Regions from separate parts of the Pantoea sp. PvP021 genome, predicted to be linked through region 2. Evidence: predicted binding sites of a transcription regulator. Region 2 holds the regulator's gene; each other region holds the start of a gene.
The links. The regulator PurR, encoded in region 2, represses purine synthesis genes. The targets are predictions, from matches to a motif close to CANGCAAACGTTTGCNTG.
Positions count from the first base shown of each region.

Region 1: cvpA (colicin V production protein) is a predicted target of PurR. The motif match lies at 3,810-3,827, and genes of this name have one in related genera.
Region 3: pyrC (dihydroorotase) is a predicted target of PurR. The motif match lies at 4,286-4,303, and genes of this name have one in related genera.
Region 4: ACVKSX_RS06415 (amino acid aminotransferase) is a predicted target of PurR. The motif match lies at 3,490-3,507, and genes of this name have one in related genera.

Region 1 covers NZ_JBSRXX010000008.1:158,004-165,354, reverse strand. Annotated here, with positions in the region: gene argT (lysine/arginine/ornithine ABC transporter substrate-binding protein ArgT) at 1-764, opposite strand, end outside; gene ACVKSX_RS18910 (UbiX family flavin prenyltransferase) at 1,024-1,593, opposite strand; gene purF (amidophosphoribosyltransferase) at 1,706-3,223, opposite strand; gene cvpA (colicin V production protein) at 3,261-3,746, opposite strand; gene dedD (cell division protein DedD) at 4,012-4,794, opposite strand; gene folC (bifunctional tetrahydrofolate synthase/dihydrofolate synthase) at 4,784-6,052, opposite strand; gene accD (acetyl-CoA carboxylase, carboxyltransferase subunit beta) at 6,147-7,061, opposite strand; gene ACVKSX_RS18880 (DedA family protein) at 7,206-7,351, opposite strand, start outside.
Region 2 covers NZ_JBSRXX010000001.1:947,478-954,828, forward strand. Annotated here, with positions in the region: gene gloA (lactoylglutathione lyase) at 1-159, shown strand, start outside; gene rnt (ribonuclease T) at 280-948, shown strand; gene ACVKSX_RS04355 (Grx4 family monothiol glutaredoxin) at 992-1,327, opposite strand; gene ACVKSX_RS04360 (C40 family peptidase) at 1,693-2,490, shown strand; gene cydH (cytochrome bd-I oxidase subunit CydH) at 2,536-2,625, opposite strand; gene purR (HTH-type transcriptional repressor PurR) at 2,907-3,932, shown strand; gene punR (DNA-binding transcriptional activator PunR) at 3,929-4,834, opposite strand; gene punC (purine nucleoside transporter PunC) at 4,942-6,144, shown strand; gene cfa (cyclopropane fatty acyl phospholipid synthase) at 6,455-7,351, shown strand, end outside.
Region 3 covers NZ_JBSRXX010000001.1:1,271,825-1,279,175, reverse strand. Annotated here, with positions in the region: gene ACVKSX_RS05875 (cytochrome b) at 1-449, opposite strand, end outside; gene solA (N-methyl-L-tryptophan oxidase) at 744-1,856, opposite strand; gene bssS (biofilm formation regulator BssS) at 1,951-2,205, opposite strand; gene ACVKSX_RS05860 (hypothetical protein) at 2,452-2,724, opposite strand; gene dinI (DNA damage-inducible protein I) at 2,870-3,115, opposite strand; gene pyrC (dihydroorotase) at 3,178-4,221, opposite strand; gene ACVKSX_RS05845 (lipoprotein) at 4,905-5,468, opposite strand; gene grxB (glutaredoxin 2) at 5,583-6,230, opposite strand; gene rimJ (ribosomal protein S5-alanine N-acetyltransferase) at 6,530-7,120, shown strand; gene ACVKSX_RS05830 (YceH family protein) at 7,137-7,351, shown strand, end outside.
Region 4 covers NZ_JBSRXX010000001.1:1,377,595-1,384,945, reverse strand. Annotated here, with positions in the region: gene ldtD (L,D-transpeptidase) at 1-789, shown strand, start outside; gene ACVKSX_RS06425 (YcbK family protein) at 975-1,523, shown strand; gene ACVKSX_RS06420 (MBL fold metallo-hydrolase) at 1,563-2,192, shown strand; gene ACVKSX_RS06415 (amino acid aminotransferase) at 2,235-3,425, opposite strand; gene ompF (porin OmpF) at 3,659-4,804, opposite strand; gene asnS (asparagine--tRNA ligase) at 5,105-6,505, opposite strand; gene pncB (nicotinate phosphoribosyltransferase) at 6,663-7,351, opposite strand, start outside.

The DNA of each region.
Region 1 (7,351 bases), on a different contig from region 2:
AAATCGAAGTATTTCTTCGCAATCTTGTCGTAGGTGCCATCTTTACGCATGTCAGCAAAGGCTTTGTCGATGGCGGCTTTCAGTTCGCTGTCATCTTTACGCAGTCCCATGCCGGTACCGACGCCAAAAATCTTGTCATCTTTCACGGCCGGACCGGCGAAGGCGTAATTTTTACCGACCGGCTGCTTCAGGAATCCTTCGCTGGCCTGCACTTCATCCTGGAAGGCAGCATCAATACGACCGGCATTCAGATCCTGATAGACCAGATCCTGGTTTGCATAAGGCGTGACGTTTACCCCTTTTGGCCGCCAGTTCTGATTGGCGTAAGTTTCCTGGGTGGTGCCCTGCAGCAGACCGATGTTTTTGCCTTTCAGGGACTCAATGGTCGGCTCAATTTTCGATCCTTTCGGCGCGACTAAACGCGCGTTAGCGGCGTAGAGTTTTTCCGAGAAGGCGATCTCTTCCTGACGTTTCGCTGTGATGGAAAGTGAGGAGATGATGGCATCAATTTTCTTCGCTTTCAGCGAAGGGATCAGCGCATCAAAGTCGCTCTCAACATAGGTACATTGGGTATGAATACGTTTACAGATTTCGTTAGCGAGGTCGATATCGAAGCCCACTAACTTGCCTTGCGCGTTTTTCGACTCAAACGGTGGGTAAGTTGGATCTGTGCCGATACGGATTGAACCCGGAACCGCCGCGAAAACGCTGGCAGCACTGGATAAGCCCAGCATCAGGGAAAGAGCCAGAACACGCTTTTTCATAGATTACCCTCAAGTGAAGTGCTTTTTGTTATGTGGTTCGTGATGTGTTTGCGCAAAGTAATTTGCATGTTTCATGCCAGTTCTGCAAGTTAACCACGCTGTTAGCGTGATGTCAGACAGGCGAAAACGCTGTGTTTGTGAGGGGAATATAGCAGTGAAGTAAAAGAGAAAAAGCGACGTTGTTAACTTTTGGTGCGTCAAATGCACGAAGAGTGATCCGAGGCGCGCTTATGCACTAAATAAGTGCGCCAGCGGAACTTTATGCACCCTGCCAGCGCGTGAAGAGATCTTCCGATAATTCGATATCAAACTGGTCGATAACCCGGTTAACGGTCTGATCGATCAGCTGATCGATCGTTTCAGGCCGATGATAAAATGCCGGCACGGGTGGCATGATAATGGCACCCAGCTCTGCGGCGGTGGTCATCATTCGCAGATGCCCAACATGCAGCGGGGTTTCGCGCACGCACAGCACCAGCTTACGCTGCTCTTTTAACACCACGTCAGCCGCACGGGTCAGCAACGAGTCACTGTAACTGTGGACGATGCCAGAGAGCGTTTTCATTGAGCAGGGTAAAATCGCCATGCCCAGCGTTTTAAACGATCCAGATGAGATATTTGCTGCAATATCGCGCACGTCATGCACCACATCGGCCAGCGCCTGCACGTCACGCAGCGAATAATCGCTCTCCAGCCCCAGCGTCTGACGCGCCGCCTGACTCATAACCAGATGCGTTTCTACTTCTTCCACCTGCTGCAACACCTGCAGCATGCGCACGCCATAGATCACCCCGCTTGCGCCAGAGATGCCAATGATGAGTCGTTTCATATTCCAACCTTATGTCAGCCAATGGGCCATCATACGCGGCCTGCGGGTTTCTGAAAACAAACAGGGCGGGATTGCTCCCGCCCTGTTTTATGCTGCCCGCCTGCTGAAGGTATCAGCCTTCGTTGTGCAGCTCGAGGTTTTCAACTTCGTTCTGCCGCTGAAGCGCTTTGGCATCATCATTACGCAGCGACTCAAGATACTCCAGATATTGCTGATCGACATCTTTCGTCACGTAAATGCCGTTGAACACCGAGCACTCAAATTGTGCAATGTCCGGATTCTCTTCGCGAACCGCTTCGATCAGATCGTCCAGATCCTGGAAGATCAGCGCATCGGCTTTAATCAGCTGGCGAATCTCTTCCACTTCACGGCCATGCGCAATCAGTTCCGTGGCGCTGGGCATATCGATACCGTAGACGTTCGGGAAACGAATTTCCGGCGCCGCTGACGCCAGATAAACCCTTTTTGCGCCCGCTTCACGCGCCATCTCAATAATCTGCTCTGAGGTGGTACCGCGAACAATAGAGTCATCCACCAGCAGCACGTTTTTATCACGGAATTCGGCGCGGTTAGCGTTGAGCTTGCGGCGCACCGCGCTGCGGCGTAACTGCTGGCCCGGCATGATAAAAGTACGGCCAACGTACCGGTTCTTCACGAAGCCCTGGCGATAGGGTTTGTCGAGAATACGTGCAATTTCCAGCGCGATATCGGTGGAGGTTTCAGGAATCGGAATCACAACGTCGATATCGAGATCTTCCCACTCGCGCGCAATTTTCTCACCCAGCTTGGTGCCCATACGAACACGGGCGCTGTAGACCGAGATTTTGTCGAGGAAGGAGTCGGGACGCGCAAAATAGACATACTCGAACAGGCACGGATTGCTTTTCGGATTTTCAGCGCACTGGCGGGTAGACAGCTGGCCCGCCTCAGTCACATAAACCGCTTCACCCGGTGCAACGTCACGGATGAACTCAAAGCCCAGCGTATCCAGCGCCACGCTCTCGGAGGCGACCATATATTCGGTGCGGCCATCAGCGATAACGCGCTTGCCCAGCACCAGCGGACGGATACCGTTAGGATCACGGAAGGCGACCATACCGTGGCCGATAATCATCGACACCACCGCATAGGCACCGCGCACCTGCTGATGCACGGCAGCAACCGCAGCAAAGATGTTATCGGCTGTCAGCGGATCGTTTTGAAAACGATCTAACTCCTGCGCAAAGATGTTCAGCAGGATTTCAGAATCTGAGGTGGTATTAACGTGACGGCGGCCCTTTTCAAACAGGTGCTTACGCAGCACATGGGCGTTGGTCAGGTTACCGTTGTGCGCCAGGGTGATGCCATACGGGGAGTTTACATAGAATGGCTGCGCTTCAGAGGCACTGGAGCTTCCCGCGGTTGGATAACGCGCGTGACCGATCCCCATATTGCCCTGCAGACGCTGCATGTGGCGTGCTTCGAAAACGTCGCTGACCAGGCCGTTTGCCTTTCGCAGGCGAAAACATTTCAGCGCATCGATAGTACAAATGCCTGCGGCATCCTGCCCGCGGTGCTGGAGCACCGTTAACGCGTCATAGATCGACTGGTTGACCGGCATGAAACCGGTGATACCGACAATACCGCACATGTTGTCATTTCCTCATTAAGCCGCACTCCCGGTCACATCACCGGGGTAAAAAACTCGACGTGCTTTTCAGGTAATCAAAAAACCACCTGATTATATAACTGAACTCGGGAATGAGTTGAGACTGTTGCCAGTCCGGACTTTTGGAAAAGCCAGTGAATGTATCGAGGAAGAACAGCAAAGCGGCTACGATCAGCACACCACGCAATGCCCCGAAACAGACGCCCAACACCCGGTCGGTTCCCGACAGGCCGGTTTTTTCCACCAGCGTGCCGATAACGTAGTTCACAATGGCCCCCACAATCAGGGTCGCCACAAACAGCACACCGATGGCGATACCGTTACGAACCAGTTCGTCGTCAAAACCTGTAAACCAGACTGCAAGGTAGGCGTAGTAATGACTGGCGACAAAAAACGCGCATCCCCAGGTAACAAGAGATAAGGCTTCACGGACAAACCCACGGACCAGGCTGACCAGAGCCGAAAAACCAACTACCGCAATAATGACGTAATCAATCCAGATCATGAACTCTTCCAGCGCCAGTGCAATTGCACCCCTGCATCCAGTTCGGGGCGCATTCTAACAGAAAAAGAAAACGTTTGCGTAGCGGTTTTCTTTTTCTGCATCCATAAAAAAGGCGATGAAAAAATACGCTATCGCCCGGGTGATTATCAGCCGGACAGGCCGTTGAAAATCTTGACTATTTTGCACGGCAGCGCGCTTTAAACGCGCTGCCTGAGGGGTAAAAGACGCTGCCTGTTACTGCTATCGGCAGCGCCAATCGCCGGTTTTAGCGGGCGCTGTATGGCTTCACGACACCGCCCAGTCCTGAGATGCTTTTCAGCTCGCCAACCGCACTCTGCATTTTGGCTTTCGACGCATCAGGCCCAACGTAAATGCGGGTGATCTGACCCTGTACCGGCGTTGAAGGCACGGTAAAGGCGCGATAGCCCGACAGCCGCAGCTGCGCGACAATCTCATTCACTTTGCTGGCGTTTTTCAGCGCACCTAACTGCACCACATAAGCCTGCCCTGCCGGCGCTGTCGTCTCTGCCGTTTTCGGCGGCTCTTCCTGCTTCGGCTGTTCGACCACTTTAGGCTGTTCAACCGGTTTAGGTTTAGGCTGCTCCACGACTTTTGGCTTCTGCTGTTCGACCGGCTTCTGCTTAGGCTGCTCTGTTACTTTCGGTTTCTGCTGCTCAACGACCTTCGGCTTCGTCACCGTCTGTGCGGGCACAGACTGATGGACCGGCGGCGGCGAGACCACTACCGGATCGCTCTCGTCTTCCGGTTGAGTCCGACCCTGCTCTGCCGTAGCGTTGGTTTTACCGTTGCCATTGCTGCTGCTGACCGCATTGCCCGCGCCTTCCGGCGGCTGTGCCGGCAGCGACTGGGTTACCGGCGGCACCATTTCGCTGTCCTGCTGATCGTCAGGTTTCGGCACCAGCGGAATGGCGGCGAACTCCTCTTTGTAATGCTTTTTCTGACCATCCAGCAGCCCTGGCAGCACAATCACGCCAACGGCGACCAGAATAACGGTGCCGACTAAACGGTTCTGAAACTTACTTGCCACGTCCTTTCTCCGTTTCAATCGATTCCATGACCTGTGCAACGGTGTGGAATGAACCACAGACCAGCACAATGTCCTGCGGCGCTGCCCGCTGGCGTGCCTGCTGCCAGGCGAGCTCAACCGAACTAAAAGCCTCGCCCTGCGACAGGTTGTTCAGCAGTTGCTCAGCACTGGCGCCGCGCGGACCCTCGAGGGGCGCGCAGTACCAGGCATCGACCACCGGTGCCAGCGCCGCCAGCGTTCCGGCGATATCTTTATCATGCAGCATGCCCACCACGGCATGCACTTTGCCGCGTTTCGGCAGTGCAGCCAGCCGCGACGCCAGATACGCTGCCGCATGCGGGTTATGGGCGACATCCAGAATAACGCGCGGTGATTCGCTGAGGGTCTGAAAACGGCCTGGCAGCATCGCCAGCGGCAGGCTGGCGCGAATCTGCGCCTCACTGACCTCAAGCCCGGAGACCCGCAGCGCCACCAGCGCGGTCGCCGCGTTAGGCAGCGGCACCTGCGGCAGCGGCAGATCGTTCAGCTCACCCGTCGCATCACGCAGTGACCAGCTTTCTGCCTGCGCATGCCACGACCAGTCACGGTTGCGCTGCATCAGCTGCGCACCTTTTTCCTGTGCGACCACGGCAATACTCTGCGGCATATCTGGTTCACCCACTACCGCAGGTTTCCCCGCCCGGAACACACCGGCTTTTTCACGCCCAATGCTTTCGCGATCCGGGCCAAGCCAGTCGGTGTGATCGAGTGCAATGCTGGTGACCACCGCGACATCGGCATCCACGATGTTTGTCGCATCCAGCCGTCCACCGAGGCCGACTTCGAGGATCACGACATCCAGCTGCGCCTGGCGGAACAGATTCAACGCAGAGAGCGTGCCAAATTCAAAATAGGTCAGCGAAATATCTGCACGTCCGGCTTCAATCTCCGCAAAACTGGCGCAGTGCTGCGCTTCACTCAGCTCCACTCCCTGAACCCGAACGCGCTCGGTATAGCGCACCAGATGCGGTGAGCTGTACACGCCAACGCGGTAACCCGCGGCGATCAGCAGCGTTTCCAGGGTGCGACAGGTGGTGCCTTTGCCATTAGTACCGGCCACGGTAAAGACAAAAGGAGCGGGTTTCAGCAGGTCGAGACGAAGCGCTACCTGACGAATACGGTCCAGACCCAGTTCAATGGCCTGAGTATGCAGGTGCTCAAGATAATAAAGCCACGTGGCCAAAGGCGACGTGGCTTGGGGAAGGTGAAGATTGTCCATATGTCCCGTTTTGCTTATTTATACCTGGCAGGCTGCTGCTGCGGTATACGGTGCATTGGTAAGAGGTGCTTTGGACGCACCTCTCTATCTCCTGTCAGGCCTCGTTGCTTTCCGATTCAGTCGTCGCCGGAGCGGACTGTTCACCATCATGCAGCGGTGCCGGCAGGTTCATCATTTTTGCCAGCAGGCTTGCCAGTTTGTAGCGCATTTCCGGACGGCGAATGATCATATCAATCGCGCCCTTTTCAATCAGGAACTCACTGCGCTGGAAGCCCGGCGGCAGTTTTTCACGCACGGTCTGCTCAATAACGCGTGGGCCGGCAAAGCCGATCAGTGCTTTAGGTTCCGCGATATTGAGGTCGCCCAGCATGGCAAAACTGGCCGAAACACCACCCATAGTCGGGTCAGTCAGCACGGAAATATAAGGCAGACCGCGCTCACGCATTTTTGCCAGTGCCGCACTGGTTTTCGCCATCTGCATCAGCGACTGCAGCGCTTCCTGCATACGCGCCCCGCCGCTGGCGGAGAAGCAGATCAGCGGGCAGTTATCTTCTAACGCCTGCTCAACCGCACGTACAAAACGCGCACCGACCACAGAGCCCATTGAACCGCCCATAAAGGCAAATTCAAAGGCTGCCGCAACAACCGGCATGCCGTGCAGCTGACCTTTCATGACCACCAGCGCATCTTTCTCACCGGTGTCTTTCTGGGCCGCGATCAGACGATCTTTGTACTTTTTGGAGTCACGGAACTTGAGCAGATCTTTAGGTTCAAGTTCACTACCCAGCTCAACCATCGTGCCCTGATCGAGGACACTGCCGAGGCGCTCACGTGCGTGCATCCGCATGTGATGGTCACACTTCGGGCAGACCTCAAGATTACGCTCCAGCTCGGCGCGGTAGAGCACCTGACCACAGCTGTCACACTTGGTCCAGACCCCTTCCGGGATACTGGCTTTGCGCACAGGCGTTCCGGTGCTTTTATTAAGAATGCGTTCAATCCAGCTCATTGATGACCTTTCTGTTTAAAACTGACCTGGTCCAGTCGTCTTGATACTGCTGAAAACCGCTTCAGCAGACGGTAAATGTCGCTCATTAAACCACAACCTGTTCAGACTGTGGATAAAAATCTGGTCTTACCCCTGAGCGCAGCCTTACGGCTGCTTCTGCTGCTTAGCCTGACGGCGATGACGCCAGACTTCAATCACACCTGGCAGAATCGAGACCAGGATAATGCCCACAATCAGAAGCTTCAGGTTTTCCTGCACCACCGGCAGATCGCCAAACAGGTAGCCGGCAT
Region 2 (7,351 bases):
GCGGCCTGCGAACGTATCCGCAAAGATGGCGGCAACGTGACGCGTGAAGCTGGCCCGGTTAAAGGCGGCTCCACCATTATTGCCTTTGTTGAAGATCCCGATGGTTACAAAATCGAGCTAATCGAAAACAAAGATGCCGGTAACGGCCTCGGCAACTAAACCTGCCTGTCAGCCTGCCCGATCGGGTGGGCTGAATCCCCTTCTCTGCGCTTCATCTGCTGCACCCGGCCCCGTTTTTTGCCATAATACGCGCTGCCCTTTTTCTGCAACGAGATCCTGATGTCTGAATCGAATTCCCCTAATGCACTCAATCAACGTTTCCGTGGCTTCTATCCGGTGGTGATCGACGTTGAAACCGCGGGTTTCAATGCGCAAACCGATGCGTTACTGGAGATTGCCGCTATCACGCTGAAAATGGATGAAGAGGGATGGATTCAGATTGACCAGACGCTGCATTTCAACGTCGAACCTTTTGTCGGGTCGCTGCTGCATCCCGAAGCCCTGGCCTTTACCGGCATCGATCCCAGCAATCCGCTGCGCGGCGCAGTCAGTGAATATGAGGCGCTGCACGCCATTTTCAAAATGGTGCGCAAGGGCATTAAAGACAGCGGCTGCAATCGCGCCATCATGGTGGCGCACAATGCCACCTTCGACCTGAACTTTATGTCAGCGGCGGCGGAACGAGCCAGCCTGAAGCGCAACCCGTTTCACCCGTTTGCCACCTTTGACACCGCGGCCCTGAGCGGGCTGGTTTTGGGTCAGACGGTGCTGGCGAAGGCCTGTATTGCGGCGGGAATGGAGTTTGACAGCACGCAGGCGCATTCGGCGCTCTATGACACTCAGCAGACGGCAACGCTGTTCTGCGAGCTGGTGAACCGCTGGAAACGGTTAGGCGGCTGGCCGCTGCCCTTCGCGGAAGGCGATGCAGAAGCCACGACATCCGCATAAGGGATGCCGCAATGAAAAAGGCCGACGTGATGTCGGCCTTTTTTTATTCTGCTTCTTTAAATTTTTCTGCAGTCTCTTTGATCAGCGTCTGCAGTTCACCACGCTGTAACATCTCAACGATGATGTCGCATCCACCGACCAGCTCGCCATCAACCCACAGCTGCGGGAAAGTTGGCCAGTTAGCGAATTTCGGCATCTCGGCACGAATGTCCGGGTTCTGCAGAATATCCACGTAAGCAAAACGCTCACCGCAGGCTGACAGCGCCTGCACCGCCTGTGCAGAGAAACCGCAGCTTGGCAGTTTCGGGGAACCTTTCATGTACAGCAGGATCGGGTTTTCTGCGATCTGGCGCTGAATTTTTTCTACAGTACTCATAATTGCCTTCCTTAATTCGTCACATCGTGTTTGTTTATTGTAGCGACTTCGCAGCGTGACTGAAAACGAGATTTTGATCGCTGCCCGATTAAATCGCCATCATTGTTAAGTCCTGCTCCGGGACACCTGAATTCCTGATTATTAACAGCAGGTAACAGATTAATAATTCGTAATAATTTCGTTGATATAAGACGCTGAAAATGTTCATTTTCAGCACAATTGCGTGGGTTGCAAAGATTAATATTAAAAGGCATTACAGTTTTTAAAAGAACTGGACTAGAATGGCCTGGGCGCTGATCCTGGATCAGATTAATCTCAACTTTGTCGCGGTGCGTAGTGGCCCTGACAACTTAACTAATCAACGGACTATGCGTTTAATCATTACGTTTTTCATGCTGGCCTTTGCGCAACTGTTTTTCAACATCGCCGCTGCGTCGCCTCACGCGCCGGTGAACGTCAGTACGCATAAAGCAGAGAAAAAGAGTGCGCGCGACGATGAGCGTCGCAAGCGTCGCCCGGTCAAAACGGTGACGAAAAAGACTCGCCTCAGCCCGGTTCAAAAACTAAAAACAAAAAAACTGAAAAAAGTCGAACTCGCCGCGAAACAGACGCCTGCTAAGAAGACCTCGCTAAAAACCGCCCGTCTCAGTAAGAACAAAGAGAAAAAACGTTATGGTCATCAGCGCCTGCTGAAAACCGCAGAGGTCACTACCAGCGAGACCGGCACGATTAAGATGAGCAAATCTCACCGTCAGCGCTACCAGAAGGCCCGCGAAACCGCGATGACCAAGCTGATGGGTCAGTTGGGTAAACCCTATCAGTGGGGCGGCACCTCTCCCCATACCGGTTTCGATTGCAGCGGCCTGGTCTGGTACGCCTATAAAGATCTGGTGAAGTTTAAGATCCCACGTACCGCTAACGAGATGTACCACCTGCGTGATGCCGCGCCGATCAAGCGTGAGTCGCTGGAGAAAGGCGATCTGGTCTTCTTCCGTATCAATGGACGCGGTACTGCGGACCATGTCGGCGTTTACCTGGGTGATGGCAAGTTTATCCAGTCGCCACGCACCGGCAAAGATATTCAGATCAGCGCGTTAGGAGAAGATTACTGGCAGCGCCACTATATTGGTGCCCGTCGGGTGATGACGCCAAAAACCATACGCTGAGCAGCAGAACAACCAGAAGAGAGCCGGGATAATCCCGGCTTTTTTTTAGTGCAGAATAGCGGTAAAACTAAAGGCCACAATCATCAGCAGACAGCCCGCGGTGGTCATTAAAGCCAGTTTAAGATCGGTACTCATTGCTTGCTCCTTAGTCACACAATTAGTAGGGGTATCGCATTTTCCCACAGGGCCCGGTAAAAATCTCGTTTTATCCGTTCAGCCTTGTTAGAATCCCGCCTTTGTTGCGCAACGCGCGCAACCCTGATTCCGTTTGCGCACGTTTTCAGGCGCTTTTACGCCGCCAGCGGCCTGTTTCCTGGCCATGAAAGCTGCATCTTTGCGGAAAAAACCCTGAGCAGACGCAAACGTTTAACACTACGCTTATCATAGAGTTAGATAAGCACTGGAGTCCGATTTTCATGGCAACAATTAAAGATGTGGCGAAACGCGCTGGCGTCTCAACGACCACCGTTTCGCACGTCATCAATAAAACCCGCTTTGTGGCTGAAGAGACGCGCAACGCGGTCTGGCAGGCGATTAAAGAACTGCACTACTCGCCGAGCGCCGTGGCGCGCAGCCTGAAAGTGAATCACACCAAAACGCTGGGCCTGCTTGCCACCTCCAGCGAAGCGCCCTATTTCGCTGAAATTATCGAAGCGGTTGAAAATCACTGCTTTGACAAAGGCTATACGCTGATTCTGGGTAATGCGCATAACGATCTGCAAAAACAGCGCGCCTATCTCAGCATGATGGCGCAGAAACGCGTCGATGGGCTGCTGGTGATGTGCTCTGAATATCCGGACGATCTGCTGCAGATGCTGGAAGAGAACCGCAATATCCCGATGGTGGTGATGGACTGGGGTGAATCGCGCGCCGACTTCACCGACACGGTACTGGATAATGCTTTCCAGGGCGGCTATCTGGCGGGACGCTATCTGATTGAACGCGGACACCGGGATATTGGTGCTATCCCCGGTCAGATGGAGCGTAACACCGGTGGCGGACGTCATGCCGGTTTCCTGAAGGCGATGGAAGAAGCGGGTATTCAGCCACGCGCCGAGTGGATTGTGCAGGGTGACTTTGAGCCGGAGTCAGGCTATCAGGCGATGCAGCAGATCCTGTCGCAGAAGCAGCGTCCGACGGCGGTGTTCTGTGGCGGTGACATCATGGCGATGGGCGCGATTTGCGCCGCCGACGAGATGGGTTTGCGCGTCCCCCAGGATATTTCGGTGATCGGCTATGACAATGTGCGCAACGCCCGCTATTTTGCACCGGCCCTGACCACGGTGCATCAGCCTAAAGCCCAGCTGGGTGAGAAAGCGCTGGAAATGCTGCTGGACCGCATTACCAGTAAGCGCGAAGTGTCACAAACGATTGAGGTCCATCCCACGCTGATTGAGCGCCGTTCCGTGGCCGATGGCCCGTTCCGCGACTATCGCCGTTAATGCTCGCTTAACCACTCCTGATTAAGCGTTTGCGCATCACCCAGATAGCTGAGCAACCAGCCTGTCGCCGGTGATGCGCGATCCTCTGCCCAGCTGACGCAACATGGGCTGTCCGGAAACGCCACCGGCAGCGTCAGTTCAACCAGCTCGCCACTGTCGAGCAGCGGCCTGGCCAGGTGACCGGGCACCATCGCCACACACAATCCCGCCTGCACGCACTCCAGCCCGGTTTGCCACTCCGGCACCACCAGCCGGCGCTGGTTATCCAGCGTCCATGTCATACGACGCGGCAGTGCGCGAGAAGTATCTTCCAGCACCAGGGAGGGCCAGCTCCGCAGCGTGTCATCATCTATCTGGCTCGCCTGCGTCAGAGGATGGTCGGGCGCAACCACGCAGCGCCAGTTAAGTGTGCCCATATCCCGAAAAGCAAAACGTCCGCCCACCGGTATCGCCTGCGTGGCACCAATCGCCACTTCCACCCGGCCATCGGCCAGCGCATCCCAGACGCCGTTAAAGACTTCATAGCTGATAATCAGCTCCATATCGGGAAAGTGGCGATAGAAATCTTTGACCAGTTGTCGGGTGCGCTGAGGTTTAGCGATACGGTCAACGGCTATGCTTAGCTGGCCGCGCCAGCCGTTAGCCAGCTGCTGACACTGTCGCCGGGTGGCAAGCATTTTTTTGATGACGCTACGTCCTTCCCGGACAAAATGCTCACCCGCCGGGGTCAGAACCACTTCGCGATGCTGCCGTTCAAATAGCGGTACCGCCAGCCAGTTTTCCAGCTGACGCACCGTATAGCTGATGGCAGAGGGCACCCGATGTAACTCCTGCGCGGCGGCGCTGAAGCTCCCCCCGCGGGCGACAGCGTCAACCACTTCTAATGCATATTCTGACCACATAATCTGCCTTCAAAAATTTTAACAGCAATCGGCAAATATTACCGTTTCACAGCAGCAAACGCACCTTTTACACTCTGCCGCGTTTATCCTGCAAAAATGAGAATCAGATGTTGTCGAATAAAGGGTTTATGCCCTACCTTGCCCTGCTGAGCATGCTGGGCTTTTTAGCCACTGATATGTACCTGCCCGCCTTTGGTGCGATGCAGCAAACCTTTAACACTTCACCCGGTCTGATCAGCGCCAGTATGAGTCTCTTCCTGGGCGGCTTCGCCGTGGGTCAGCTCTTCTGGGGCCCCCTCTCCGATCGCATCGGTCGTAAACCGGTGCTGCTGTCCGGACTGGCCATGTTTGGCGCTGGCTGCGCAGGCATGCTGTGGGTGAATGATATCTATCTGATGCTGGCGCTGCGTTTTGTCCAGGCGATTGGCGTCTGTGCCGCTGCCGTAAGCTGGCAGGCGCTGGTGGTGGATCGCTATCCTGCAGCGCGCGCTAACAAAGTCTTTGCCACCATTATGCCGCTGGTTGCGCTCTCTCCGGCGCTGGCTCCGCTGCTGGGTGCCTGGCTGATCGGCCACTTCCACTGGCGTTCGATTTTCCTGGTGCTGACCCTGATTGCAGTGGCGTTGATTCTGGCCACGCTGCGTCTGCCCACCGTGCGCAAGGCAGCGGGAGAAAAAGGTGCGCAGCCGGGCTTTTTCACGCTGCTTAAATCACGGGTCTACAGCGGCAACGTGCTGATCTACTCCGCCTGCTCAGCCAGCTTCTTTGCCTGGCTGACCGGATCGCCCTTTATTCTGGCGGATCTGGGTCTGTCGCCCGCCGATATCGGTCTGAGTTATGTGCCCCAGACGCTCGCCTTTTTAATTGGTGGCTTCGGCTGTCGCACCCTGCTCAACCGCTTTAACGGCGCACAATTGCTGCCCTGGCTGCTGGCCGTCTACAGCCTGAGCATTCTGGCGCTGTTTGCTGTTGCGCTTGCTGGCAGCAGCACGCTGGTGAGTCTGATGGTACCGTTCTGCGGTATGGCGCTGGCTAACGGCGCGATCTATCCGATTGTGGTGTCCAGTGCGCTGATGCCCTTCCCAACCGCTACCGGTAAAGCCGCCGCGTTGCAGAATACACTGCAGTTAGGACTCTGTTTCGCTGCCAGCCTGGCAGTGTCGGCCGGCTTAACTCAGCCGCTATTTACCACCACACTGATGATGACGGTGACAATTGTGCTGGCGCTGTTGGGTTACGCCATGCAGCGTGCCGCAAGCGCACAAACTGTTGTTGCCTCTGCGCAAACTGCCTGCCAGGATAATCAGTGACACACTGACTTTTTAGTTAGCGCCCTAACAATAAGTTATTGAATATTGACCCGCGTGAGCATATACTCATCCGGGTCAACAAATCTGTAATAAATCAACAATATAATAACGTAATAATCTGATTGGCACCCTGCTGCCGGGACGGTATTCGCGCGCGTTATTCTCACCTTACCCGACCTGCTGCAGGCTGTTCCAGTCCTCTGTATCACACAGATAACCGGTTTGCGGAGCCATCCGCATCGTTTCTCATTGCCTGAATAAATTGGCTACTCTTTGTTCAGGTTCAGATTGGACAGGTGGTGGAAAATCTATGAGTTCATCTTATGCAGAAGAAGTGAGCCTCGAAGAAAACCATTGGTATCGCATCGTTCATGAACTGCTGGAAAAAGCGGATATCGAAATTAATGGTTCACGTCCCTGGGATATTCATATTAATCATCCTGGTTTTTTTAAACGTGTTCTGCAGGAGGGCTCTCTTGGGCTCGGTGAGAGCTATATGGATGGATGGTGGGAGTGTGACCGACTGGATATTTTCTTCCATCAGGTACTTAAACATAAACTCGATCAGCAGCTGCCTCATCACTTCAAAGATACGCTGCGCATTGCCGCCGCACGCTTAACCAATCTGCAGTCAAAAAAACGGGCGTGGATTGTCGGTAAAGAGCATTACGACCTGGGCAACGACCTCTTTTCACTGATGCTCGATCCCTATATGCAATACTCCTGTGGCTACTGGAAAGAGGCGACGACACTGGCGACGGCGCAGGAAGCCAAGCTGGATATGATCTGCCGTAAATTAGCGCTGGAACCTGGAATGTCACTTCTGGATATCGGCTGTGGCTGGGGCGGACTCGCGGAATTTGCCGCACGTCATTATGGCGTTAAAGTGCATGGCGTGACGATTTCCGCCGAACAACAGAAACTGGCGCAGCAGCGCTGTAGCGGATTAGACGTCACGATTCTGTTGCAGGATTATCGCGACCTGAATGAGCAGTTTGATCGTATTGTGTCGGTGGGTATGTTTGAACATGTCGGACCGAAAAATTACGCGACCTATTTTGACGTGGTCGATCGTAATTTAAAGCCTGACGGTATTTTCCTGCTTCACACCATCGGCGCAATCAAAACTGATATGAGTGTCGATCCCTGGATCGATAAATATATCTTCCCCAACGGCTGCCTGCCTTCGGTGCGCCATGTGGCCGAT
Region 3 (7,351 bases), 320 kb from region 2:
CAGGCCAGCCAGAGGTGAATGTCGCCCGCAAGATCAGCCTGTTCGCCAGCACCGCTGAACAGCGCGGGCAGGGTGAACCAGCTGAATACCGAGATGGGTTTGCCATCGGCGGTGGAGATCAGATAGCCGCTGATCAGAATCGCCAGCAGCAGGGTATACAGTAACAGGTGGGCCACCACCGAACTGATGCGTACCAGCGGGGAATAACTGCTAAGCGGTTTTGGCGGCGGTGAAATAACGCGCCACAGCAGGCGAACGATCAGCGTCAGCAACAGGATCACGCCGATGCTTTTATGGATCTCAGGCGCGTCGTGATACCAGCTGTCGTAATAGCCGAGGCCGACCATCCATAATCCCAGCGCAAACATGGCGTAAATTGCCAGCGCCATCGACCAGTGCAGCAGCACGGCAACCAGGCCAAACTGATGAGATGAATTACGTAATAACATAATGAGGTTTTCATGAAGTAATAATCTGAAATAAGCATCCACATTATGAAATATAAAAGCAATCATCCTTACGCTTCTATAACTTTAATTTTATATTGTGAAAAGGTTGAATAAATCAGGTGTGAAATGCGCAATATTACTGAATGAGTTATTTGTGAGGCGCTGGTCGTTAACTAAAAAGAGCCGGAATTAACCAAAAGGGCGAAATATATTCTGACTTTATGTCAGTAAGAGTCAATTTTCGTCAAAGTCTGTCAGTCGGGCGGCATCAGGCTGATACCACCCTTTATCGAGTCAGAAACGTGAGAGGCGGAAGGGTGTCAGATCAAAAGAGAACGGTTTTTGCTGGGCAAATTCTGCAGCCAGTTCGCCCAATACGCTGGCGAATTTAAACCCGTGTCCACTGAGCCCGGTAATTAACAAGCGGTCTGGTTCACCCGGCAGGGTATCAATTATAAAGTCTTCATCCGGGCTAAAATCGTAGCTGCAGGCTTCGCCATGCAGACAGACACCGACGCCAGGTAAAAACTGACGGAGGAATCCAAAAGCTTCGCTGCCATCGGCCGCCACCGCGCCAAAAGGCTTACGATCCTCAGGCTGCTGCATCAGCTGACCGCCATCATGACGACCCACTTTCAGGGCGTTGTTATCCGCCGGGAAGCCATAAAACTGGCTGCCATCGCCCATTTCCACCGTAAAACCGGGAAACTTATTGTTCTCACTGTAGCGGCCATCTGCCTGATACCAGGCGAACACCTTGCGGGTGGGCGCGACCGGCAGGTCAGGAACTAATTTGCCAACCCATGTGCCCGCACTGATCAACATTTTGCGGCCCCGGTAGACGCCATCCAGGGTAGTGACCTGCTGCAGATCGCCATCGCGACCCAGCTCTGAAACCGGGCAGTTAAACAGCTGCGCGCAGCCCGCCTGCTCCGCCAGCTGGATCCAGCTGCGTACCGCCTGTTCACATTTCAGATAGCCGGACTGCGGCTCAAATACGCCCAGATAGCCCTCAGGCACATTGATTTGTGGCCAGCGCTTGCGCACGTCATCTGGCTGCATCACCTCAATATTGAGCTGCCAGCGGGTCGCGCTGTCGATGACGTTCTGAATAAACGGCGACTGATTCGGGGCGAGGTTAAGTACGCCACTGCGATGCATGATGCGCTCACCGGCACGCTGTTCCAGCTCATCCCACAGCGTTTGCGCCCGCAGGACCAGGGGAACATAGCGTTCACCTTCACCATAGGCGTGACGAATCAGCCGGCTCTCGCCATGATGTGTGCCCTGATTATGGGGAGGATGGGCGCTGTCGATCATTAACACTGATAAACCCGCCTGGGTGGCATAGTAGCCTGCCGCCGCGCCCACGGAACCGCTGCCAACGACGATAAGATCATAAATCATGGTAACTACGCTCTAAGAGACAGATAATCAAAAGCATACCAGAAACAGAAACGAAAAAGGCACCCCTGAGGGCGCCTCTTTGATGCGGCAGAAATTAATGCTTTTTGAGGAGTCGTTCTATCTGCTCGGCTGATTCTATCTTGGCGATGCCTGCTTCGAGGATCGAGATAAATTGCCTTGCCACATCCGTTGTCAGCCAGTATGTCGGGCCAACATCCGCTTCTTCTTCTTTTTGATCCTGCGACGACAACGAGTGCAGGCGGATCATCATGGCGTCATAGCTGTCAACGGTACTGATATCCCAGCCCACCAGTGGGTGAGTCTGTATAACATCTTTTCTTCTGTCCATTATAACCTCCTTATTACTCGTTAAACGAAGTGCATGATGAGGTTCAATGCGGCTTTTTTATTCCAATAGCGAAACAATTATAACAGTAAACGAGGGTATCACTGTTTAAAAAATGCCGTGAGTCAGCTTCTCACAGAATATTTGCGTTTGAAAGGCGGGCGTAAAAAAATAAAATGCCTGACGGGCAGGCATTTTTATCAGCAGTCAAAAGACAGGCAAAAAGCGGGCTTAGCCGCGTGAGCGGACTCAGAGAGCCGGCGTTTCTGGCACTACGCCGCCGCCGCGTTTTTGCAGTGTTTCTGCCAGACGGGCAAAGTGCTGCTGAAGCTGCTCATCATGGTTTTGATTTTGGGCTTCCAGCGACAGATTGTGTACCAGTAGCTGACTGGCACGATCGTCAAGACAGAATATCAGACTGGAAAAGGCATTTTCCAGCACCGTTAAACGACGCTTCTGATCACCAATCAGTGCTAACAACTCACCAAAGGTCATCGCCTCTTCCGGTTTATCAGTAGTCATGGTGTCGCACCTCCTGTTATGCGTGACGAGCGCAAGGATAGGGCATTGATCATTAAGAGTCTAGATGCAGGACGGGGTAAGTGCGAGAGGGGAGAAAAGATAAAAAAACCGGGTGGCGACACCCGGAAAAAAAGCACAGTGGCGGTTAATCAGTATTGAACCAGTCGTCAGCGCTTTCCCACGTCTGCTGCAGGATCTCGCTGATCTGGTCGCGCGTCTCTTTTCCACCGCCCAGCACGCTGAGATTATTGGCACTGGCATAACGTACCTTGACGTGATTGGTCGAGTCAGGGAACTGTTCATCAATGCGGCGCGATAATTCATCGCTCAACGCTTCTATCGCACCAGCAGGAAGAGGTCGGGTATTTGATACGGTAATTTCAACGCGCATAACAGCCTCCGTTTAAGATACTGTATATATTTACAGTATCAGCAGGCCGGAGGCAAGTAAAATTATGCGATGCGCCAGTTTAGTGTTTCACCCGCCAGGAACGGCACCAGTGAATGGCTGCCGAGCGCGATGGACTCTGGCACCTGCCAGGACTCACGCACCAGGGTAATCGTCCCTTCATTCAGCGGCAGGCCGTAAAAACGCGGGCCATTCTCCGAACAGAACGCTTCAAAATGTTCCAGCGCGTTCAGCTCTTCAAAAACGGTGGCGTAAGCGGGTAACGACGCTGGCGCATTAAATACCCCCGCGCAGCCGCAACTGGCCTCTTTGAGATGACGCAGATGCGGTGCTGTGTCGGTGCCGAGGAAGACGCGCGGATGACCACTCGCCACTAATTTGCGCAATGCTTCCTGATGCACGTTGCGTTTAAGAATCGGCAGGCAATAGAGGTGCGGACGAATACCGCCCACCAGCATGTGATTGCGGTTAAACATCAAATGCTGCGGGGTAATGGTCGCGCCCAGCGTCTCATCGGCGGCGGCAACATATTCTGCGGCGTCCTGAGTGGTAATGTGCTCCATCACCACTTTCAGTGCCGGAAACTGGCTGCGCAGCGGCACCATAACCGTTTCGATAAACCGGGCTTCGCGGTCAAAAATGTCGACATGCGCATCGGTGACTTCGCCGTGGATCAGCAGTGGCATACCGAGCTTCTGCATCCGCTCCAGCACGCGGGCAATGGAGGCGATATCGGTAACGCCATGGCTGGAGTTCGTCGTAGCGTGCGCCGGATAGAGCTTAGCCGCGGTAAACAGACCGGAGGTGAAACCGCGCTCAAGCTCATCAGGATCAAGCGAGTCGGTCAGATAGCAGGTCATCAGCGGCGTAAAGGCGTGTTCGGCGGGCAGCGCCGCCAGGATGCGATCGCGGTACGCTTCACCTGCTGCCACGCTGGTCACCGGTGGCACCAGGTTAGGCATCACAATGGCACGACCATTCACCGCGCTGGTATAGGGCAGGACCGTGTTGAGCATCTCATCGTCGCGCAGATGAATATGCCAGTCGTCAGGGCGACGCAGGGTAAGTTGCTGAGGTTGTGCTGTCATCAGTGAAGCTCCGGCAGAAGGGAAACAAAAGGCGTGTTTTGGCCGGGGTCTAAGCATAAGGATTCAGGCAACCGTTTGCACCTGCTTTTTATGCTGATAAAGAAAATCCGCTGCCCAACAGGGTAATGCTGGTCAGTTAAGATTAGATTCGTAAAGGCTGTCACGGTCAAACGTGGCAGCTTTTTTCCGGGCGAGCGAGCCGCAGTGCGGGCCAGTGCACCGCTGCTGCTGCCGGGCCGTCCTCGCGCCGCTCACGCGGTACCTTCGGCTTTGACGTCGTGCCGAAGAACCGTTCGGGGATCGGCCCTCCCTGGCCGGCCCCGAACTGTCCACGCTTCCCGGCGTGGACTTCTGGCCCACCGTCACGCCTCAGCGCTGCGGATAGCCCTTTCAGCAGCAGAGGCGCTCAGGCCACCACTTTCGTGCCCTTTCTGACAACATTCACTTAAGTTTCAGAGCAGGCCGGTGGCGGGCAGGGGCAGGCAATCCGCAGCGCTGAACAGAATGAGTCTGCCAGGAGAGCCCGCAGGACGCGCGCGAAAGGCGGGGCGGCACAGGATGTGCCATCCCCGGCGGTCCGTCAGGCAGGCGAATGAAGTGAAGGAACCGCGCAGCGGCGCGAGGACCGCCAGCCCCTGAGCGGCACCAGACTGCGTTGTCACCTGTCGCTTAACTGACTGGCATTACTGCGTAAAGGGAATAACCAGTTCGCCAGGTTTCACTTCCAGTCCTTTGGCAAATTTCTTCGCCAGCGACTCGCCTTTGCTGCGGTCGGCGCTGAGCACGTAAGCCGGCTTTTGATCAAAGTAGTTTTTCAGCGACTGATTCAGATAAGGCGTCAGCGTTTTCATAATGGAGGCCATTTTTTCCGGAGCAACCTGCGCATCAACAATTTCCAGATCGCGCAGATAGATTGCACCCTGCTGCTGGTCATAGACCGGCTGAGCACGCATCTTCAGTTGCATATCGGCCTGCTGCGGACCAAACAGTGACGTCACATTGATTTTAGCATTGCCAGAGAGCGTCACTTTACCTGGCTCTTCACGGCCAATCTGACTGGTCAGGTTGTTCAGGACGATGTGCGCATTAACCAGCCCGGAAACGCCAATATCTTTCTCATAGTTGTTGTGCTTCTGCAGCGCCTGGTTTACTTCCTGTTCGCTGATGGTGTATTGCGTCAGTTGATTACAGCCGCTCACCAGCAGCGCGATCAACAGGGCAGTCAGCCCGAAAAAAGCCTTTTTCATCGATCTTTATCCTGAATATCAGAGCCAATAAACAGGCCATAGCCTGCCTGAATGCATAGCGGGTGTCATCAGGAAAGAGATGAGAAACGCCGCAGCGTCTCTCATCGGGAGGGGTTAGTGAGCTATTGAGGAGAGCAGATTCACCTGGGTCTGTTTGGCCATGTTATCGCGGTAGTCAGCGACCCGGCTCGGCCAGTCGATTCCGGCCACCAGCGTCAGAGAGCGCAGCAGCGGGAAGAGATTAAAATCATCTTCGGACAGCTCGCCATTCACCGCATTGGGCTGGGCGATTAATTTGTCCAGCTTGCGCAAATCGTCGCTGACGTTTTTAATCAGGCCGGCAGAATGACTTTTCAGCGTGTCGAAATCACCGATGCTCGCCTGCTTTTTGTTGCGGAAATAGTCACGCGCCTCCGGCGTCGCAAATTCGGCAAACGCCGCCTCTGCAATGCGCGGCAGCAGCAGTTTATTGACATAGCTGTTCATGTGACGCAGCCAGTCGCCGATCGCCGGATTCAGCGCGCCGATGATCAGCGGTTCGCCATCCTGCTGATCGACATAGTGTACGATCTCCATACTTTCAGACATCGCGCTGCCATCCTGCTTCTGCAGAATGGGCGCCATTTTCTGTCCGATCAGTCGTTTCGGCGTCTCTTCATCGTCGTTGAGCATTACCACCAGCTCAACCGGTTTGTTTTTCAGGCCAAAAATCATTCGTGCTTTAACGCAGAAAGGGCAGTGGTCGTAGATATAGAGCTTCATCCTGATCTCCCGGGTTTTACAGGTTTAATGTTTAACAGAGTGAATCAATTCATCCTGCTTTCGGGCTCGTAAAAAGTATGGAAGAGATTACTCCACAGGGCAAACCTGCCTGTCAGGCGCGCTGCAGGATCCGCTGGTGATGCCGCCTGCAGCAGGGGTTATCCGCGGTGCGACCCGAGCAAAATCAGCCTCTTTATCACTAAACCGCTGTAACGTTTTACCGCAGCCCAGGCGGCGGTTATAGTGAAAGCCGGGTAATGACGGCTCATCTCTATCAGCCATTGATTTCAGGAGTCAGGATGTTTGGCTATCGTTCTGCCGCGCCCAGGGTGCGATTAACCACCGATCGGCTGGTGGTCCGTCTGGTTCACGAGCGTGATGCCTGGCGAATGGCAGATTACTACGCGGAAAACCGCCTGTTTTTAAAACCGTGGGAGCCGGTGCGTGATGACAGCCACTGCTACCCCTCGGGCTGGCAGGCGCGGCTTGGGCTGATTTCCGACATGCATAAGCAGGGTTCGGCCTTCTATTTCATTTTAATGGACAGCGATGAAACCGAAGTGAGGGGAGTGGCGAACTTCAGCAACGTGTTGCGCGGATCCTTTCATGCCTGTTACCTCGGCTATTCACTGGGTGAAAAGTGGCAGGGGCAGGGGTTCATGTTCGAAGCGTTGCAGGTGGCAATCCGCTATATGCAGCGCCAGCAGCATATTCACCGCATCATGGCTAACTACATGCCGCACAACCAGCGCAGCGGCGATCTGCTGGCGCGACTCGGTTTTGAGAAAGAGGGTTACGCGAAAGATTATCTACTGATCGACGGACGCTGGCAGGATCACGTGCTGACAGCCTTAACCCTGCGGGAATGGACGCCTGACCGGCGTGGATAATAATGAGGATGCGAGCATGAAGATGACTTTATCGGCGCAGGCGATGCGCGTGCTGGGCTGCCTGCTGGAGAAGCAGGTCACCACGCCGGAACAGTATCCGCTGTCGCTGAATGGCGTGGTGGTGGCCTGTAACCAGAAATCGAACCGCGAGCCGGTGATGGAGCTGAGCGAAAGTGAGGTACAGGATCAGCTCGATCAGCTGGAAAAACGGCATCTGATCACCGCCAGCAG
Region 4 (7,351 bases), 430 kb from region 2:
CGTGCTTCGTTGCTGGCGCTGAACATTCAGCGACTGCGCCTGCTGCCGGACGATATGCACAACGGCATTATGGTGAACATCGCCAACTACTCGCTGATTTATTACAACAACGGTAACAAGATCCTCTCATCACGGGTCATCGTCGGGCGTCCGGATCGCAAAACGCCGTTGATGCGCAGCGCGCTCAATAATGTGGTGCTGAACCCGCCGTGGAATGTGCCAACCACGCTGGTGCGTAAAGATATCATTCCTAAAGTGAAGCAGGATCCGACCTATCTCTATAAGCATGGCTATACCCTGCTGTCGGGCTGGAGCGCTGACGCTGAAGTGATCGACCCCAGCATGATCGACTGGCGCATGGTCACCGCTTCATCGTTCCCCTATCGGTTGATTCAGGCACCGGGTGTGGCGAATGCGCTGGGCCGCTATAAATTTAATATGCCCAGCTCAGATGCGATCTATCTGCACGACACGCCGAACCACAACCTGTTCCAGCGCGATATCCGCGCGCTCAGCTCAGGCTGCGTCCGGGTAAATAAAGCGTCGGAACTGGCAGGCTTATTACTGCAGGACGCGGGCTGGAACGATGCCCGCATCTCCAGTACGTTAAAAGAGGGTGACACCCGCTACGTGCCCATTCGGCATCGTATTCCGGTCAATCTCTATTATCTGACGGCGTGGGTCGCTGATGATGGCAAACCACAGTTCCGCACAGATATTTACAATTATGATGACACCGCGCGTTCGGGCAGCCAGGCTTTGAGTCGGGCTGAGCAATTGCTGCTCTAGTGATTGATTTTAAATCGTTAGCGGCGGGCCGGTTATTCAGAAAAATATTATCAAATGGCGATTCCTGCAGGGATCGCCACGCAAACAGGTTGCAGATGGGTTGACGCTCTACTGAGAGAAAGTTATGGTTCGGGCTGTGCGCTTTTTGCACATTTCTATGGCTTCACTCTCAGGTAAATCGTTACATGTCTACTATTGATTCTTTTCGTCGCAAACTACTGCTGTGCGGTAGCGCCGCCGCCGGTCTGGCATTATTACCCGCTTCTGCAAGGGCCTCGCTTTCTACCTCTCGCCCGCGTGTATTGATGCTTAATAATCTTCATACCGGTGAAACCCTTAAAACTGAGTTTTTTAATGGTAAGAGTTACGACAAGGATGAGTTGTCACGATTAAATCACTTTTTCCGTGACTATCGCGCCAATAAAGTGAAAAGCATCGATCCGCACCTGTTTGATCAAATCTTCCGCCTGCAGGCGCTGCTGGGAATGCGTAAACCGATACAGCTGGTTTCGGGCTACCGTTCACTGGCAACCAACAACATGTTACGTGAGAGCGGTCCTGGGGTGGCAAAGCACAGCTATCATACCAAAGGCCAGGCAATGGATTTCCATATCGAAGGGGTTTCTCTGGCCAATGTACGCAAAGCGGCGTTATCTCTGCGTGCGGGTGGTGTAGGATATTATCCCCGCAGTAACTTTGTACATATTGATACCGGGCCGATCAGGCACTGGTAATGACACCGGCAACGCTGCGTGAGCCGGTCATGGAGCGTTATGAATTACCACATTATTCCTGTTACCGCGTTTGCCCAGAACTGTTCAGTTATCTGGTGCGAGTCCACTCGTGAATCCGCGCTGGTTGATCCAGGCGGCGATGCCGATCTGATCAAAGAGACGCTGGAACAACGCCAGCTTAAACCTTCCCGGATTCTGCTGACCCATGGGCACCTTGATCACGTCGGGGCCGCCGTCGAGTTGGCTGCCTTCTGGCAGATTCCGATTGTCGGACCACAAAAGCGTGATGCATTCTGGCTGGAGGCGCTGCCTACCCAGAGCCGGATGTTCGGACTTGATGAATGCGCGCCTTTTACCCCCGATCGCTGGCTGGAAGAGGGGGAGAGCGTACAGGTAGGGCTGACCACGCTGGAAGTCCTGCATTGTCCGGGCCATTCGCCTGGCCACGTGGTGTTCTTCGATCGGCCAGGAAGGTTACTGATTTCAGGTGACGTGATTTTTAATGGTGGTGTGGGACGCACAGACTTCCCGCAGGGCGATCATCAACAGTTAATCGATGCTATCCGCACGAAACTGCTGCCGCTGGGCGATGATGTCACTTTTCTGCCCGGTCACGGCCCGATTTCTACGCTGGGGCATGAACGCATCAGCAATCCTTTCCTGCAATAAAAAATGGGCCAGCAGGCCCATTTTTCAATTCGGTCATCCTGCTTACAGCACGGCGACAATGGCTTCGCACAGCGCCGACATATTGTCTGGCGTCATGCCCGCCACATTCACACGCCCTGAGTTCACCGCGTAGACGCCAAACTCTTCACGCAGGCGAATGACCTGGTCTTTGGTTAAGCCACTGAACGAGAACATGCCGTTCTGCTTAATAATAAAGCTGAAGTCGCGCTGTGCGCCTTTCTCCGCCAGCGTGTTTACGAAGAGCTGGCGCATGCGCTGAATGCGCTGACGCATGTCCGACAGCTCCTGCTCCCAGATGGTACGCAGGGTATCGTTGCCCAGAATGGTGGCGACGATGGCGGCGCCATGTGCCGGCGGATTGGAGTAGTTCGCGCGAATGGTGTACTTCACCTGACTGAACGCGGTATCAGCCACACTCGCATCGGCGGCAACCAGCGTGATGGCACCGACACGCTCGTTATACAGGCCGAAATTCTTGGAGTAAGAGCTGGCGACGATCAGTTCCTGATGCGAGGCGGCAAAAATACGCAGGCCTTCAGCATCTTCCTCCAGACCACGGGCAAAACCCTGGTAAGCGAAGTCGAACAACGGCAGCCAGCCGTTGGCCTGTGACAACTGCGCCAGCTGTTGCCACTGCTCAGCAGTCGGGTCGATACCGGTCGGGTTATGGCAGCAGCCGTGGAACAGCACCACATCGCCTGGCTGAACCTGTTTCAGTGACGCGACCATGCCATCGAAATCCAGCGTATGGTTTGCCGGGTCGTAATAGTGGTATTCACAGACCTCAAGACCGGCAGCGTTAAACACGTTGTTGTGATTCGGCCAGCTCGGATTGCTGATCCAGACCCGCTTCACCGATGTTTGCGTGGCGAGGAAATCGGCTGCAACGCGTAGCGCGCCTGTACCACCCGGTGTCTGAGCCGTGCGAGCGCGGCCAGCGGTGATTAGCGGGCTCTGGTTGCCGAACAGCAGGGCCTGTGTGCAACGGGCAAAATCAGCCAGACCATCAATACTGAGATAGTTTTTGGTGGTTTCATTTTCCAGCAGATATTGCTCAGCTTTTTTAACACTGGTCAGCACCGGGGTCTTGCCGGTTTCGTCTTTATAGACGCCGATACCCAGATTGATTTTTTCCGGGCGGTCGTCAGCACGAAACAGATCGGCCAGCCCAAGAATAGGATCGGCGGGTGCAGCAGAGATCGATTCAAACATGTGTCAGGTCCATTAGCGTGAACTTTAGCGAAAAGAGCTCTCAGGTTAGCGTCCGGCCAGGCAAATGCCAACCGTTTGCGAGACAAATTCATACATTTTGCGGTGCGGATTGCGCGACGGGGAAGTACAGACGTTTTAGCGGAGTAGAAGGGCGTGAGGAAACAGAGTTCTGGTGAATAACAGCCATAAAAAAACGGGACCGTAGCCCCGTTTTTCAACATGTTTAAGCAGGATTAGAACTGGTAAACCAGGCCTACACCAACCACGTCGTCTGAGTTCATACCCAGTGCGTTGTCGTCATCCAGCTGGTTGATTTTGTAATCAACATAGGTAGACATGTTTTTGTTGAAGTAGTAAGTCGCGCCAACATCGATGTATTTGTACAGGTCAGCATCGCCCACGCCTTCAATATCTTTGCCTTTCTGCTGCACGTATGCGATGGATGGACGCAGACCGAAGTCAAACTGATACTGAGCAACTAACTCAATAGTCTGGCTTTTGTTAACATAGGCAGTGCCATTAGTGGTTGAGCCAGGGAGAGCGCCAGCGGCGGTGTTAGGTACGGTAGCGTCATAAAATGAAGAGTTACGGCCTTCGCCATACATTGCCGCCAGGTAAACGTTGTTCGCATCATATTTCAGCGCAGTTGCCCAGTTCTCTGCACGTTTGCCCTGACCGATTACGTTACCGTTCGCGTCAGTAGTACCCGCTGCCTGTGCATTAGTACGGTCGCTGCTGCTGTATGCACCAACGATGCCTACACCGATTGGTGAGGTGTAAGAAGTTGAGAACGCGTAGCCGTCGCCGTTAGAACGACGCACACCGTCGCTGTTACCGTCACGATCGTTTTTACCCTGATACTGAGCAGCAAAGTCCCAGCCATCAACCAGACCGAAGAAGTTGGTGTTGCGGTAGGTCAGCAGGCCGCCGCTACGACCGTTCATGAAGTTATCTGAGTTACCCCAGTCACCACCAAATACTGGCAGCATATCGGTCCAGCCGATTGCATCGTAAACCAGACCGTAGTTACGGCCGTAGTCGATTGAACCTGCATCGCCGAATTTCAGACCGGCAAAGCCCAGACGGGTTTTGTTGCCGTCTTGTGCGTCAGAACCTTCAGAGTTGTTCGCCTGAACGTTGTATTCCCATTGGCCGTAACCGGTCAGCTGGTCATTAATCTGGGTTTCGCCTTTGAAGCCGAAGCGCACATAAGACTCATCGCCATCATCACCAGCGCTATCAGAGAATTGGTGACGCGCATCCACTTTACCGTACAGGTCCAGTTTGTTGCCGTCTTTGTTATAGATTTCTGCAGCGTTTGCTGCGCCAGCTACTAACAGAGCAGGGATAACCACTGCAAGAATATTGCGCTTCATCATTATTCATTACCCTCATTGGAGTTATTTGTACACCTGCCACTGCCGTCAGGAAATCTTTACAGAACCCTGAACGAAGTTTGGTGTCTTCCTGTGTCTGCACGCATCTTTCCATCCCACCCGCCGTAATTCTAGCGCTTAAATGCTACTAAACTCGTAATCTTGTTTCAGTAAGAAAATATGTATTACAAAATGTAAAAAACACGGAACTTTGTGAGAGAACTCAAAATTTACAAAAATAAAAAAAGGCCGGCAGTGCCGACCTCGTTATATATATGAATTTCTTATATTTAATGCCGAATATCAGAAACTCGCGTTGCGTGGGGTGCGCGGGAAGGGGATTACGTCCCTGACATTTTGTACGCCGGTGACATAGGCGATTAAACGTTCAAAGCCTAATCCAAAGCCAGAATGTGGCACGGTACCGTAGCGACGCAGGTCACGATACCACCAGTAATCTTCTTTATTCAGACCCATCTCTTCCAGACGCGCATCCAGGACATCCAGACGTTCTTCACGCTGTGAACCGCCAATGATCTCACCAATGCCTGGCGCCAGAACATCCATCGCCGCCACGGTTTTGCCATCGTCATTCAGGCGCATATAGAACGCTTTAATGTCTTTCGGATAGTTTTTCACCACCACCGGCGCTTTAAAGTGTTTCTCCGCCAGGTAACGTTCATGCTCAGAGGAGAGGTCAATACCCCAGGAAACCGGGTTTTCGAAGGTCTGACCGCAGTTCATCAGGATCTCAACCGCATCGGTGTAATCCACCTGCGCGAAATCGGTGGTGATGAAACGCTGCAGGCGCTCAACCGCCTCTTTATCTACCCGCTCAGCAAAGAAGGCCATGTCATCGGCACGCTCTTCCAGCACCGCGTTGAAGACATACTTCAGCATTGATTCGGCCAGTGCAGCGGCATCATCCAGTGAGGCAAAGGCGATTTCCGGCTCCAGCATCCAGAATTCCGCCAGATGGCGGCTGGTGTTGGAGTTCTCTGCGCGGAACGTCGGACCGAAGGTGTAGATCTTCGACAGGGCGCTGGCATAGGTTTCGCCATTCAGCTGACCTGAAACGGTCAGGAAAGCCTCTTTACCAAAGAAATCTTCGCTGAAGTCAACTTTGCCCTGATCGTTACGCGGCAGGTTTTCCATATCCAGCGTAGAGACACGGAACATTTCGCCGGCACCTTCGGTATCGGAGGCGGTAATCAGCGGCGTCGAGACCCAGAAATAGCCATTTTCATGGAAGAAGCGATGCAGCGCCTGCGCCAGGGTGTGGCGAACGCGGGCGACCGCGCCAATCAGGTTGGTGCGCGGACGCAGGTGAGCCACTTCGCGCAGATACTCGATGCTGTGGCGTTTCGCCGCCATCGGGTAGCTGTCGGGATCTTCCACCCACCCTACGACTTCCAGGCTGGTCGCCTGAATCTCAAACGCCTGGCCCTGACCCGGCGAGGCCACCACTTTACCGGTGACGATAACGGAACAGCCCGTGGTCAGACGCAGCACTTCATCCTGATAATTATTCAGAGAATTATTGACGACAGCCTGAACGGGATTAAAGCAGGAGCCGTCATAGACAGCGATGAAGGAAAGACCGGCTTTGGAATCTCTTCGGGTACGCACCCAACCACGTACGGTGACTTCACTGTCAACCGCGACGCGACCGTGCAGTACGTCCGCTACAGGCACTACGCTCATAAATATCTCTCTATATAGAAGAAGTGAGTAAAAAAGTTGCCCCATCCGGGGTTTTGCTATGTTACTTGCGAGTCTTCAGGAAACAAGCAAAATTCAGGGGGAAAGCAGATTTATTACAGCAGAGGCGGGGCGTATCAACGCCCCGATAAGAAGAGGATTAACTCGCTTTTTTCACCAGCGGCAGATCAAAAGCTTTACGCAGGGCTCTGACAAAGGCTTTATCCTGGCAGATAGTTTTGCCCGGGCTGTCTGAGAGTTTCGCCACCGGCTTGCCATTGCACTGCACCAGTTTGATAACGATGTTCAGTGGCGTCACGCCCGGAATATCGCAGGTGAGGCGGGTACCGATGCCGAACACGACGTTAATCCGCTGGCCAAAGTGGCGGTAAAGCGCCAGCGCTTTGTCGAGATTTAAGTTGTCAGAAAAGACCAGGTGTTTGCTTTGCGGATCGATACCCAGCTTCTGGTAGTGGGCGAGGGCTTTCTCGCCCCATTCGACCGGATCGCCGGAGTCGTGGCGCAGTCCCTGGTAGCGGCGGGCAAACACCGGACCGAAATCACGCAGAAAGGCGTCCATAGCGATGCAATCGGTCAGGGCGATGCCCAGCTTATCGTCATACTCATCCAGCCACGCCTGCAGCGCAGCGCGCTGGCTGTTGGCCAGTACCGGACTGATCTGCTGGAAGGCCTGGAACCACTCATGCGCCTGTGTTCCCACTGGCGTCAGTGACAGACGGCGCGCCAGATCATAGTTACTGGTGCCAATCAGCCACGGAAATTCCTGTTTCAGCGTTGAGACGATCGACTGCTGCACATCCTGCGAATAGCGACGACGGGTGCCAAAAT